DNA from 2 places in the Staphylococcus sp. Marseille-Q1834 genome. Region 1 is predicted to be linked to the other one. Evidence: riboswitches for the same ligand, from Rfam matches in the RefSeq annotation. Region 1 holds a riboswitch; the other holds the start of a gene.
The links. Region 1 has a riboswitch for FMN ahead of LIX58_RS10550 (ECF transporter S component). Riboswitches for the same ligand answer to the same signal wherever they lie in the genome.
Positions count from the first base shown of each region.

Region 2: linked by a shared signal. The riboswitch ahead of ribD (bifunctional diaminohydroxyphosphoribosylaminopyrimidine deaminase/5-amino-6-(5-phosphoribosylamino)uracil reductase RibD) and the one ahead of LIX58_RS10550 (ECF transporter S component) in region 1 are both predicted to bind FMN.

Region 1 covers NZ_CAKASN010000002.1:293,093-300,255, forward strand. Annotated here, with positions in the region: gene LIX58_RS10535 (RecQ family ATP-dependent DNA helicase) at 1-283, opposite strand, end outside; gene LIX58_RS10540 (helix-turn-helix domain-containing protein) at 270-1,229, opposite strand; gene LIX58_RS10545 (ferredoxin) at 1,339-1,587, shown strand; gene LIX58_RS10550 (ECF transporter S component) at 1,755-2,300, opposite strand; FMN riboswitch at 2,365-2,491, opposite strand; gene LIX58_RS10555 (ATP-binding protein) at 2,620-4,374, opposite strand; gene LIX58_RS10560 (response regulator) at 4,355-5,080, opposite strand; gene LIX58_RS10565 (pseudouridine synthase) at 5,228-5,965, opposite strand; gene scpB (SMC-Scp complex subunit ScpB) at 5,962-6,501, opposite strand; gene LIX58_RS10575 (segregation and condensation protein A) at 6,494-7,163, opposite strand, start outside.
Region 2 covers NZ_CAKASN010000002.1:564,499-571,661, reverse strand. Annotated here, with positions in the region: gene LIX58_RS11875 (hypothetical protein) at 1-22, shown strand, start outside; gene LIX58_RS11870 (N-acetylglucosaminidase) at 253-1,104, shown strand; gene LIX58_RS11865 (FAD/NAD(P)-binding protein) at 1,400-2,890, shown strand; FMN riboswitch at 3,040-3,178, shown strand; gene ribD (bifunctional diaminohydroxyphosphoribosylaminopyrimidine deaminase/5-amino-6-(5-phosphoribosylamino)uracil reductase RibD) at 3,317-4,360, shown strand; gene LIX58_RS11855 (riboflavin synthase) at 4,368-5,000, shown strand; gene ribB (3,4-dihydroxy-2-butanone-4-phosphate synthase) at 5,020-6,201, shown strand; gene ribE (6,7-dimethyl-8-ribityllumazine synthase) at 6,215-6,673, shown strand; gene LIX58_RS11840 (proline dehydrogenase family protein) at 6,977-7,163, opposite strand, start outside.

The DNA of each region.
Region 1 (7,163 bases):
TTTTTTCTTGCTCTTCCATACCAGAATGAATATAGCTGACATGCTTTTCACCTTGTGCTTTCAGTTGCATGACTTGGTCATCCATTAATGATATTAAGGGAGAAATAATAAGCGTAGGCTGTTGTTTCATATAAGTTGGAAATTGGTAACATAAACTTTTACCACTACCAGTTGGTAGAACGCCTAGCGTGTGTTGGCCATTAAGAATGCTTTCAATTATTTCACGTTGCCCTGGATTAAAAGCGTCATACCCAAACCATTCTTTAAGCTTATCTTCCAACATTAATATCACCTCTTTCGATACCTACAATAATTAATTTGATTTGAAAATATGATAATTGCTTGAATTGATTTTTATATATTTTCAAACGTTCCCCTCTATTATTAACGTAAAATTTTTCAAAATCATAAATGAAATGTTCATCAACATAATCAGTATACTCATGGAAATAGCCTTTAATGAATAACTCCAATACATGATCTTCTATAGTATTCACTTTCACATTTTGTATTACAGCAACTTCATCCATTGTGATCCCTCGAAGCAATTGCTTTTGTGATAATGCCGTTTTATTTAATAACGGAGGTAATATAATTAACTTAGAAAGTATTGGAAATTGGTCCTTTTGTTCGAGGGCATACATCATTTCCACTAAATCGTTAAGTTCTAATGTAAATAAATCCGTTATAGGAATATCTTCAATTAGACTCACTTGTTGACGCGTATACATTTGCTCATCAAAACCTTGTAAGTAATAATGGATATAACAGCAATTGTCATTTTGAGTATAAATAGTATGAAATAATTGTGATAATTCTTCTTGGAAATCTTCAATTAACTCATGATTTATAATATCTAAATAAACCTGTTTCACGCGTTGTTGAACTTTTAATTGCTGGGAAATAGGAATAAAATTCAGCTCATTATTAAGATAATGAGTGATAGATTGAACTAATAATTGAATACAACTATAAGTATTGATTAAACTATCATATGTAAATCTTGTATGAATTTTAAGTTGAATTTGATTACTTTCATTATTTTGAACATATCGCTCAAAAGACGGATATTTTAATTTAGGAAAACTGTGATATAATGATAAAAGTTGTTGAGAACAAGCATCAAAAAATGTTTGATGTGATTTTTTTCCGCATAATATATTGTAAATACTTTTATCAGTTTTATAATTAAATGTGTGTCTATACGCATATGAAAAGATATCGTACATAGGTGAATCCTCACTTTATGAAACTTATAAATTAGAAATTAAATTAATCGATGTCTGAATTATCATTTGTTATACTAGTGTAGCATTTTTATCAAAGGAGGCGAAAAAATTGGCAAAGTATACAATCGTTGATATGGATACCTGTATAGCTTGTGGTGCATGTGGCGCAGCAGCACCAGATATTTATGATTATGACGACGAAGGTATTGCTTTCGTAATCCTTGATGATAATCAAGGTACTGCAGAAGTACCAGAAGAATTATATGAAGATATGGAAGACGCTCTTGAAGGTTGTCCAACAGATTCAATTAAAATTGAAGAGGAACCATTCGATGGCGATGCATTAAAATTTGAATAGTAAGTTAAATTTGATTATATCACTATATTATATAGATAGCCGACAAAGTTGCATGCTTTGTCGGTTTTATTTTTTATTTCGAAATGCCTTGAGTATAAATTAGGCACGAAATTGAAAAAGACTGGAACCTTAGTGAGTCCAGTCTCGATTTCAAATAAATTCATATTCTATTTAAGAACTCTTTTTAAACGTTGATATAAAAGTATAAAAATAATAGAAATGATAATTCCTTTAATGATGTTGAAAGGAATGATTCCAGATAAAATTATAATTTTTAAATTGGTAAAGACATCGCCTAAGTTAAAAATCATGCCATATAAAGGTAATAAGACGAAGTAATTTAAAATACTTAGAACAACTGTCATAACAATCGTACCTACCGCTAAACCAATGACTAAGGAACGATTAGAATGAGAGAATTTTTTCTTACTAACATAATAAGCAGATAATAAGAAACTTACACCAGCTAAAAAGTTAGCAACGGGCCCTACAGGATCTCCCATATTAAAAATAAAATTTAATATATTTTTTACTAAAGCTACTATGACACCTGCTAAGGGGCCAAATGTAAATGTAGCTAATAATGTTGGTACATCACTAAAGTCTAATGTTAAGTATGGTGGTAAAAAAGGCAATGGAAATTTTATAAATGTTAATATAAATGCAATTGCGCTTAACATACTTATAGTAATGAGGCGTTTATTTTGTTGCATATTCAATTTTCTCCTTCCATTCATCTTGCATAGAATAGGAGGATAATTTTGCACAACAAAAAACCTCCATCTTCTCCCATCCAGACTATACTGTCGGCTTCAGATTTACACTGAATCAGCCACTTCAAAGAAGCGGGTCGCAGGCTTATTTTACTGCCGGTCGGGACTCTCACCCTACCCCGAAGATGAATTTCGTATTTATTAATTTAAATTAAATATTACATTAAGGAAAAAGTTTGTGCAATACTCATGCTCAATTCAAAATAAAATTCCCACTTAATCTTTTAGTTTTTAAAGATTAAGTGGGTCAAAGTAATGATTATTCAGGTTTAGGTAATTTAATAATAAAAGTTGTTCCCTTACCTAATGTACTTTCTACGGAAATATTACCACCATGTTCTTCGATAATCATTTTACAAATGAATAATCCTAAACCAGTACCTTGTTTACCACGTGTTCTTGAGGCTTCTACTTTATAAAACCTATCAAAGACTAAATCAAGATGTTCAGGTGCAATACCGCTACCAGTATCCTTTACATACAGAATTTGATAATTATCATCTTCTGAAGTCATGATACTGATTTTGTCACCCGGTTTAGTATAACGCGTCGCATTATCAATCAAATTAGTAAGTACTTGATCAATACGATCAGCATCATATTCCCATGGTGTCTCATCCACATTTGGAAGTAAATTCATATCAATTTCTAAATCATGGGCTTGTTGTCTATATTTCATTTGAATTTTAGATAGCAAGGGCTTAATAGGCTGAACTTCTTTATTTACAGTTAAACCTTCAGCATCCATACGAGCTACATTGAGTAATTCATTAACAAGACGATTCAATCGTTTTGTTTCATCTAATACAATTGATAGAGAATCTCTGATCTCCTCAGGTTCTGTTACGATACCGTCTACAATAGACTCAGTGTAACCCTGTAATAAAGAGATAGGTGTACGTAATTCATGAGATACATTAGCAATGAAATCTTTTTTCATTTGATCGAGATTGTGCTCATTGGTCATATCTCTAATAATAACTACAATGCCACTGCGTCCATCTTGTTGAATACGAGGAATATAGCTCATAATAAATACGTAAAATTTACCATTAAATTCATAACCTTGGAATTCAGTAGTTTTTGAAGTAAATGTTATTTCAATTTGTTTCTCAATTTTTTTATAGGTCGTTTTATCAATAGTTGGGATAATGTCATCTGCCATTTTATTAGATAAGATGACTTCCCTATTATCATTAATTCCTAATACGCCCTCTACCATTGAATTAATTAAGCTATCACGAATATTTCTTTGAGTTGAAATAGCTTCAATATGCTCTTGAATCTCATAGCTCATATTGTTAAAAGTTCGTGATAATTCTCCGATTTCATCTTTTGTTGATACAGTCGTCTTTTGAGAATAATCTCCTTTTGACACGTTAAATGCTTGTGTGCGCAATTGTCGTAAAGGTTTAGTAATTTTATTTGATAAGAAGAAAGCAAACACAGTTGAAGTTGCCAAGAAAATAATGGCAGTAATTAAAATAATAATGGTAATCGCATTATTAGTATCTTCAATTGTTTTTAAATCTTGATAAATAAACACGCCACTGTATTTGGAGTTACTATGATCTTGTGGTTGCATTGGATAACCTAATAATATATATGAACGTGAGTTTCCTTTATGATTAATTGTAACGTTCTGAGTAGCGGACTCGCCTTTAGTAAAAACTTTATTAAAATGACTATCATTATGAATTTCTTTCAACATTTTATTTTTCAATGGGGTATTTGTTGTTTCAGCGTCCATACTCTTATCTGCCATAATAATTACGCCACCAGACCCATCGATAAGTTGTTGGCTGTGTTCAATGGCTAACTGCTTATTGTCTGCATGCTCTACTAAATGACTGATTCTAGAGGCATCAGATCTGATTTCGTTTTCCGTTTGCTGAGTATAATAATATTGAATAAATGTGATTAAGGCAGCACTCAATAAAATTAAAACTGTCGTTACTATAAGAATTATAGTTAACCACAGTTTTATAACTACACTATTTAGTCGGTTCGTCACTTGTTTTAACCTCAAATTTATAACCAACGCCCCAAACGGTTTGAATCATATGAGCAGCATCTGCAGAAACGCGATTTAGTTTTTCTCTTAAACGTTTTACGTGAGTATCAACAGTTCTTAAATCTCCATAAAATTCATAATGCCAAACCTCTTTAAGAAGTTGTTCACGATCAAATACTTTATTAGGTGTTTTAGCTAAATAGATAAGCAATTCATATTCTTTAGGCGTTAAATTAACTTGTTGGTTATCGGCTAACACTCTATGAGCGTCATTATCAATAACTAAGTGATTAAACTCAATAATATCTCTTGCGTGAGGTTCACTTTGTTCAGGTTTAGAAGATTGAGTTCTGCGCAATAATGCTTTAACTCTTAATACAACTTCTCTTGGAGAGAATGGTTTAACGATATAATCATCAGCCCCTGATTCAAAGCCTTCAACCCTATTCGTTTCTTCTCCTTTAGCTGTAAGCATAATAATAGGTGTATCTTTATGCTCACGCAATTTAGATGCCATTTCAATTCCATCCATTTCTGGAAGCATCAAGTCCAATAGAATGCACGCATAGTCATTTTCCATAGCAAGATTATATGCCTCTCGACCATCACTTGCTTCATGAATAGTAAACGATTCTCTTTCCAAATAGAGTTTCAATAATCTTCTAATTCTATCTTCATCGTCTACAATTAAAATTTCATTCGTCATTTTGCTCTACCTCCTACACATGCTCTTACTCTTCATATTATAGCACATAGACCTATTCAAATCTTTAATTTGTCCCTATATTGTGAAAAAAATATCAAATGAAATTTTGCGTAATTAATTTCATTTGATATTTGAATTAACGATATTTTATTTTCCGTTTTCAGCCATATGTCTTAATACTTTTACTTCATGAGGAGTTAAAACTCTACCTTCACCTGCGTTTAAACCTTTTAAATTTAAGTTTCCAAATTCAATTCTAGTTAATTTATCAACTTTATGGCCGAAGTGTTCGAACATACGTCTTACTTGTCTATTACGTCCTTCACTAATAGTAATTTCTACAAGCGTAGTATTCTTTTCTTTATCTTGTTTCTTGACTTTGACTTGTGCTGGTTGTGTGAAACCATCTTCAAGTTCAATACCATGTTCTAATGCTTTAACTTCTTCTCGCATAAGGTAACCTTTTAATTTGGCTACATATTTTTTTTGAATGTGATATCTTGGGTGTGTCATTAAGTTAGTGAATTCTCCATCATTTGTTAGTAATAACAACCCAGATGTATCATAATCTAATCGCCCAACTGGATATATACGTGTTTCTAAATCATCAAAGTAATCAGTGACTACTGTACGCCCTCTATCATCTGAGACGCTTGTGATAACTTGAGTGGGCTTATAAAATAAAATATACATTTTATCTTCTTGTTCAATTTTTATACCTTCAACTTCAACTGTGTCTGACGGTTTCACTTTTGTTCCAAGCTCAGTCACTACTTGCCCATTAACTTTTACTTTTCCTTCTGCAATTAAAGTTTCAGCTTTTCTGCGTGACGTATAACCACTATTAGCAATTCTTTTCTGTAATCTTTCTAATTCTTTGCTCATTTTGAGTCTCCTTTTTGGTTTATAAGGTTACTGAAGAAATCTTCCATTTCTTCTTCATCTTCTTCAGTAGTTGGTAAATCTTCAATTTTTTCAATTCCAAATACATTTAAAAATAGATCAGTCGTATTTAAAAGATGGCTTCGCGATTGTTCATTATCCTTAGCTTCAATTAATCCACGTGCGATGAGCGTACGAACTGCTCCATCTGAATTGATTCCTCTAATTAATTCTATATCACTTCTAGTTAAAGGTTGATTATATGCAATAATGGATAAAGTTTCCATGGCAGCTTGTGAAAGTTTCATGTTAGATTTTTGTTCAACCAACTGTTCTATATATGAAGCGGCTTCTTTTTTTGATGTTAAAATGTAAATGTTTCCGTACTTTTGAATAGCAAGTCCTTCTGACTGATAAGATTCAATAAGGTCGGATAAAGCTTTTAAATCGATATCTAATATTTCAGCTAGTTGAGTTGCTTCTAAACCTTCATCACCTACTGTATATAATAGTGCTTCTAAAATACCTATATTATCCAATGTTGAAATTCACTCCTCTAACGATGTTTATATCATCAAAACTTTTAGACTGTTCTAAGTTGATTAAACCAGCTTTTGACATTTCTAAAATAGCTAAAAAATGAGTCACTACGTGTTCAATAGGCTCATGAAATGTAAATAAGCTAAAGAAGTTGAATGATGATTTACTGCGCAATTGATGTGTTACCTTTTCAGTAGCTTGTTGAATGGTAAAAGACTCTTTTGTAATTTCCACAGTTTTTGGTGTATTTAAAGCCACTCTATTTTTAACACGTTGATAAGCTACAATTAAATCAGTTAAATCTATCGTTTGGTTACTATCCCAAGTTGTGTCTTTTTCAAGATGTGATAAATCAGTAGGATGTTTAGTAAAGTATAATTCACGTTCTTCTTTTTTGGCATTTAATAACATTGTATATTCTTTATAATTTTGATATTCAATTAATCTCCCTACTAAGTCTTCTCGGGGGTCTTCTTCTAACTCATCTACCGTTGCATGTTGAGGTAATAATAATTTACTTTTAATCATTAGTAGTTCCGAAGCCATAACTAAATATTCACTGGCCAAATTGATTTCTAGTTGTTTCATTGCATGTACATATTGCATATATTGTTCAGTTAGGGCTTTCATTGGTATATCATAAATATCAATTTCGTACTTT
Region 2 (7,163 bases), 270 kb from region 1:
TTACCGCAATGAGAATAAATAACTTTATATAGATTGATCTAGATAACTAACGAATTTTATATAGATGTACCAAGTAATGAAATTCCACTTATTTCATTACTTTTTATTTTGTTAAGTTTCATTTTGATTACTGTTATTTTATGAATTTGTAACATTGTAACTATAAAATTGTTTAAAGGTAGTAATAATGTTAAACTTTTTATCATGAAATAGTTTAATTAAGATTAAAAGAATGACCTAAGAGGTGTGAATATGACGAAGCACAAGAAGGGCTCTATAATAGGACTTGTAGGGTTGCTCATTGTTTTAGTAGTAGCTGGTTTCGTCTTCTTTTCAATGATTTCTGATCAGATTTTTTTCAAAAATGTTGATGAAGAAGAAAGTGTTGAGCATTTAAATGTAACGTTAGATAAAGCTGCTGAGAAGCAAATTGATAACTATACAAGCCAACAAGTATCTAATAAAAGCAACAATGCTTGGAGAGATGCTTCAGCGAGTGAAATAAAAGCTGCAATGGATAGTAGTAAATTCATTGATGATGACAAACAAAGATATCAATTTTTAGATTTATCAAAATATCAAGGTATTGATGAAAATCGTATCAAACGTATGTTATTTGATAGACCTACTTTATTAGAACATACTGATGCTTTCGTTAGTGCCGCTAAAGAAAAGCATGTAAATGAAGTTTATTTAATTTCACATGCGTTATTAGAAACAGGTTCAGTTAAAAGTGATTTAGCTAAAGGCGTCGAAATTGACGGTAAGAAGTATTATAACTTTTACGGCGTAGGGGCTCTAGATGAAGATCCTATTAAAACAGGTTCAGAATACGCTAAAAAGCATGGTTGGGATACACCTGAGAAAGCTATCAAAGGTGGCGCAGATTTCATTCACCAACACTATTTATCACATAGCGATCAAAATACACTTTATAGTATGAGATGGAATCCTAAAAACCCTGGTGAACACCAATATGCTACAGATATTAAATGGGCTGAAAATAACGCCGAAATTATTGCGGATTTCTATAAAGAAATGAAAACAGAAGGTAAATATTTCAAACTTTATGTATATAAAGATGATACTAAACATCAAAAATAATTAAAATTAAACCAGCATACACAATTTGTTAAACTATTGTGTGCGCTGGTTTTTTATCATATTAAAAAATTATTCAGCTTTATTTTTTCGATTCAACCAAGAAAAAGCAATCACAAATACAAGGGCAACTTTAAGTAAAAATTTCATAATCATTTCACCTCAAATAGATTCTACCATATCTTATAATGGTTAGAAGTAATTAGAAATGGCTATACTTGAATAAGACTATTAATTTAAGACATTGATATAATACAATTATATTTTGAATGAGAGATAGATAGAAGGATGATGTTAAATGCGTGTAGCAATAATTGGAATGGGAACAGCTGGCGTCAGTGTTTTACGACAGTTAGTTAAAAATGAAGACTTCAAGAAGTTAAAAGTAGATGTCTATGATAATGAAGATAATATGGGACAAGGCGTGCCTTTTCAAAATGACAGTAGCCAACTCCTAATTAATTTACCTACTAAAAATATGAGTTTAAATTTAGATGATGATGAAGAATTCTGGAAATGGTATCAAAATCAGAATGAATTTAAATTCGATAATCCTAAATATTTACCAAGATTTGTCTTTGGTCATTATATGAAATCATATTTATCAGATTATGCAACTATGTTTGATAATTTAAATGTTATTAATAAACCAGTGCATGAAATATTTACTAACTCTGATGTTGATGAAACGACGTTAAAATATTATGTCTGTACGTCTGAAGATATGTCCCAATGGAAAGAATATGATTATATTTTTCTAACGATTGGAACTTTTGCATATCACGATCCATATTATTTAAAAGGAAAAAAAGGATACATACAAACACCATATCCGACATACCATACCTTAGATGAAGTGAAAGAAACAGATAGTATTGCGATAGTTGGCACTGGATTAGCGAGTTTAGATGTAGTACGTTATGTCGCTTCGCATCATCCTAAGTTACCAATAACTATGACAAGTAGATCGGCCAATTTACCTAGTGTACGAGGAAATATGGTGGAGATCGATTTTAAATATTTAACTAAAGAAAAGTTCAATGAAATTAAAATGGAACATTATGGAAACGTGCCATTAGAAAAAGCATTTGAATTATTCAAATTAGAATGTGAATTATATAATGTTAAATTAGATAGAATGGTTCATCGTAGAACAGGTGATACGATTAAAGATTTACAATTTGACTTAGATCGTCCCGATGAATTAGGTGTCTTTCAAAGTATCATTGAAAATGTTAAAGAAAATTTAAATTGGATTTGGAATAGTTTCAGTCGTAGTGATCAAAAAGAATTTGATAAACGTTTTACTAAAATTATTCAATTAAATTCTAACCCGATGCCTCCTCGTACTGCCCGTTTAGTTATTGATTTAATAAATGATGGCTCCTTAATCATTAAAAAAGGATTAGAGGATATTAAATATGAGGACAATCAGTTTTATTTAAAATTTAAAGATGAAGCGGAAGTCCATCAATATAATGTGGTAATTAATTCTACTGGTTCTAAAACCCATCTATCAGATTTAGATGAAGATGATCAACTAGTGTTAAATCTTGAAAATCGTCAAATAGTTCAAGCTCATCCTATGGGTGGTATTCAAATTATTCCGGAAACCAATCAAGTGATTAGTCCGCGATATGGCACATTGCATAATATGATTGCGATTGGTCAAGTTACAAATGGCGTTAATAAATTGAGAAACGGTGTTAAAATGATTGTGACTCAAGCGGTGAGCTCTGTGAATTATCTATACGAAGTTCAAAGCGAATTTGATCATGAATCATCATAGACTTACACCTAATGCTGAAAAAATCTACATTTTGTGACTAAATCGTCTACAAGACTGTATTTCTTTGTTTGTAATTTTCTAAAAATAAGCGTATGATTAAGTGTGTAGTAATTAACTACATTAACTCTTAAGTTATCACAATTTCATAGTAATTCTTTCGGGGCAGGGTGTGATTCCCAACCGGCAGTAATTTAAGCCTGCGACCTGCTTATAACTAAGAAGTTATAAGTGGCTGATCTAGTGAGATTCTAGAGCCGACAGTAATAGTCTGGATGGGAGAAAGAATGAAGCCGCGCTATTGATATAATAGACGTTTATTTAAATATGGATAGTTTACTGTTAGTAGTAAGCTTATTTAACTATACATGTATCTCCCTATGCCTAACTGAAGATTCTAGGCATAGGGTTTTTTATTGAGGTGATAATTTGAGTAATTTCATGCAATATGCAATACAACTTGCACAAATGGTGGACGGACAAACTGGTGTTAATCCTCCAGTAGGTTCAGTGGTTGTAAATGAAGGTCGTATAGTAGGCCTTGGTGCTCATCTAAAGCAAGGTGATAAACATGCCGAAGTTCAAGCTTTAGATATGGCACAAGAGAAGGCTAAAGGCGGCACCATTTATATTTCCCTAGAACCCTGTACACATTACGGTTCAACGCCACCTTGTGTTAATAAAATAATTGAATTTGGACTAAGTAAAGTCGTTTATGCAGTAAAGGATACAACATTACCTTCTGAAGGAGACAAGATTTTACAAGATGCTGGTATTGAAGTTGAATATCAACCTTCAGATGAAGCTGCGATGCTTTATAAAGACTTTTTCAAAGCGAAAGAACATCAACTTCCTGAAATCACTTTAAAAGTTTCGACGTCCTTGGATGGCAAACAAGCAACTGATAATGGACAAAGTCAATGGATAACAAATAAATACGTGAAACAAGATGTTTATCAATTGAGACATTCACATGATGCTGTGTTAACAGGTAATGGAACAGTTGAAGCAGATAACCCACAATATACAACGCGAATTCAAGATGGGAAACATCCAATTCGAATTGTATTATCGAAAAGTGGTGATATCGATTTCACAAAACAAATGTTCCAAGACAACTTTAGTGAAATTTGGATTTATACGGAAAATCAATCGCTTAGCAGTCCATCTGAACATATCAAAATTATAAATTTAACTGAATGTAACTTAGCAAATATCTTATCTGATATTTACGATAAAGGTGTTGGTAAGCTACTTGTTGAGGCAGGCCCTCATGTTACTTCAGAATTTCTCCAAACTAATTATGTTAATCAACTTATTATTTATTATGCCCCGATAATAATAGGTGGTTCCGGTCAATATCAATTTTATCAAACAGAGAAAGTAATTGATTTAAACGAAGCCACTCAATTTGAAATCATTTCTACAGAGTTAATTTACCAAAATATTAAAATGACATTGCGAAAGAAGTGAAATAAATATGTTTACAGGTATCGTTGAAGAAATAGGTACTATAAAAAACATTCGTACGCAACAGTCTGTTAAAACGTTAGATATCGCGTGTCAACGCATTTTAGAGGATATGCACATCGGCGACTCAATTAGTGTCAATGGCGCATGTTTAACAGTTATTGACTTCCACAGTAATTATTTTTCTGTGCAAGTTATTAAAGGCACTGAAAATAAAACCTACTTATCAAATATAAAATTAAATGATGAAGTGAATTTAGAACGTGCTATGGCAGGAAATGGGCGTTTTGGTGGACATTTTGTTTTAGGCCACGTGGATGAAGTAGGTACAATTTCACAAGTGAATGAAACACCAAATTCACGTATTGTGACGATTAAAGCACCGTCACATACAATGAGTCAAATGGTGAAACAAGGATCCATAACGGTAGACGGTGTCAGTCTTACTGTCTTTGACCTGCGTAGCAACAGTTTCGATATACATTTAATTCCTGAAACAAGACGTTCTACTATTCTTTTCTCTAAAAAGATTGGCGATAATGTCCATTTAGAAACAGACGTACTTTTTAAATATGTAGAGAATATTGTAAAAGCAAAAGATTCAGATTTAACAATTGATAAATTAAAAGCATTTGGTTTTTAGGAGTTTAGGAGGGCATAATATGAAGTTTGATGACATCAATGTAGCGCTTGAAGCTTTGAAACAAGGCGAAAGTATTATCGTAGTAGACGATGAAGATCGTGAAAATGAAGGCGACTTAATTGCAGTAACAGAATGGATGAAAGATGACACGATTAATTTTATGGCACAACATGCACGAGGATTAATTTGCGCACCTATCAGTAATGAAATTGCAAATCGATTAAATCTTGTATCAATGGTGAATAGAAATACAGATGATTATGGTACGAACTTTACTGTAAGTATTGACCATGTATCGACCTCAACAGGGATTAGCGCATTTGATCGTATGGCTACTGCGCGCGCTCTAATTAATCCAGAATCTACGCCAGAGAGCTTTAATAGACCTGGGCATCTATTCCCTTTAATTGCCAAAGATAATGGTGTATTAGAAAGAATGGGTCATACAGAAGCAGCAATTGATTTAGCTATTTTAACTGGTGCACAACCCGCAGGTGTCATTTGTGAAATTATGAATGATGATGGGTCAATGGCAAAAGGTCAAGATTTAATAGCGTTTAAGGAAAAGCATCAGTTAAAAATGATTACTATTGAAAGTTTAGTTGAATATCGTAAAAAAAAAGCGAATGATGTTGAATTAAAAGCACGTGTCAATATGCCAACAGATAATGGCGACTTCGAGATGTATGGTTTTCAATCTTCATTAACAGATGAAGAAATCGTTGTTCTTGCAAAAGGAGAACCACGTAGTACTGAAAATGTAAGAATTCATTCTGCTTGTTTAACAGGAGATATCTTCCATAGTCAACGATGCGACTGTGGTGCACAATTAGATGCAGCTATGAATTACATTAATGAGCATGGTGGTTTAATTATTTATCTTCCTCAAGAAGGAAGAGGAATTGGCTTAATCAATAAATTGCGCGCTTACGAGTTGATTGAACAAGGGCACGATACAGTAACTGCCAATTTAGCATTAGGCTTCGATGAAGATTTACGTGATTATCACATTGCAGCTCGTATTCTTAATTACTTTAATGTGCAACAAGTTAATTTATTAAGCAATAATCCTAAGAAGTTTGAGGGATTAGAAGAGTATGGTATTAAAGTAGCTGATCGTACGGAAATTATAGTTCCAGAAACAGCACATAACCATGACTATATGACAACAAAAAAATTAAAAATGGGACATTTAATTTAGGAGGAGATTTAAAATGAATTTTGAAGGTAAATTAGTAGGTACAGATTTAAAAATTGCGGTAGTAGTGAGTAGGTTTAATGATTTTATTACAGGTCGTCTTTTAGATGGTGCGCAAGATACATTAATTAGACATGGTGTTGATGAAAATAATATCGATGTAGCTTATGTACCAGGTGCATTTGAAATTCCTTTAGTAGCGAAAAAGTTAGCTCAAAAAGGTGAATATGATGCCGTTATTACACTTGGATGTGTCATTAGAGGCGCTACATCACACTATGATTATGTATGTAACGAAGTGGCTAAAGGAGTATCTAAAGCTAACGATGTAACTGATACGCCAGTCATTTTCGGTGTTTTAACAACTGAAAGTATTGAACAAGCTGTTGAACGTGCAGGCACTAAAGCGGGTAACAAAGGTGCTGAAGCAGCGGTTAGTGCGATTGAAATGGCTAACTTACTAAAACAATTTTAATTATTTGTACATTGACTCATTTTGTTGCGACGCTTGCTTATTGGAAGTCTCGAACCTGTACTAACTCGACACTTTCCTTTCCACTAGGCGTCTTCGCAAATACACTTCATAATTTACGTTAGAACTATTTGCGTAAATGTGTGCACACTTTTGTTCATTTATTTTTATAATTAAATACTTAAAAAAGGGCACTTCGTTTGATTTAATGTCTATCATTAAATAACGAAGTGCCTTATGTATAAGAATTAAAACTTTATCTATATTTATAATCTTGATTTAATTCTTAATCTACATTTAACTATTTTATTTTCTAAATAATTTTACAGCTCCTGATAAAATGGTTAAGCTACCAATACCAACTGCGCTAGCAAGTCCCACTTTTTTCAACGTCTCTGTTGATACAAATTCTTGATAAGCTAATGCTAAGTTTTGTGGACGCTCTGCAAGTCGTCTCATGAAATAAGCGAACCAATCGTTACCATATGGTACA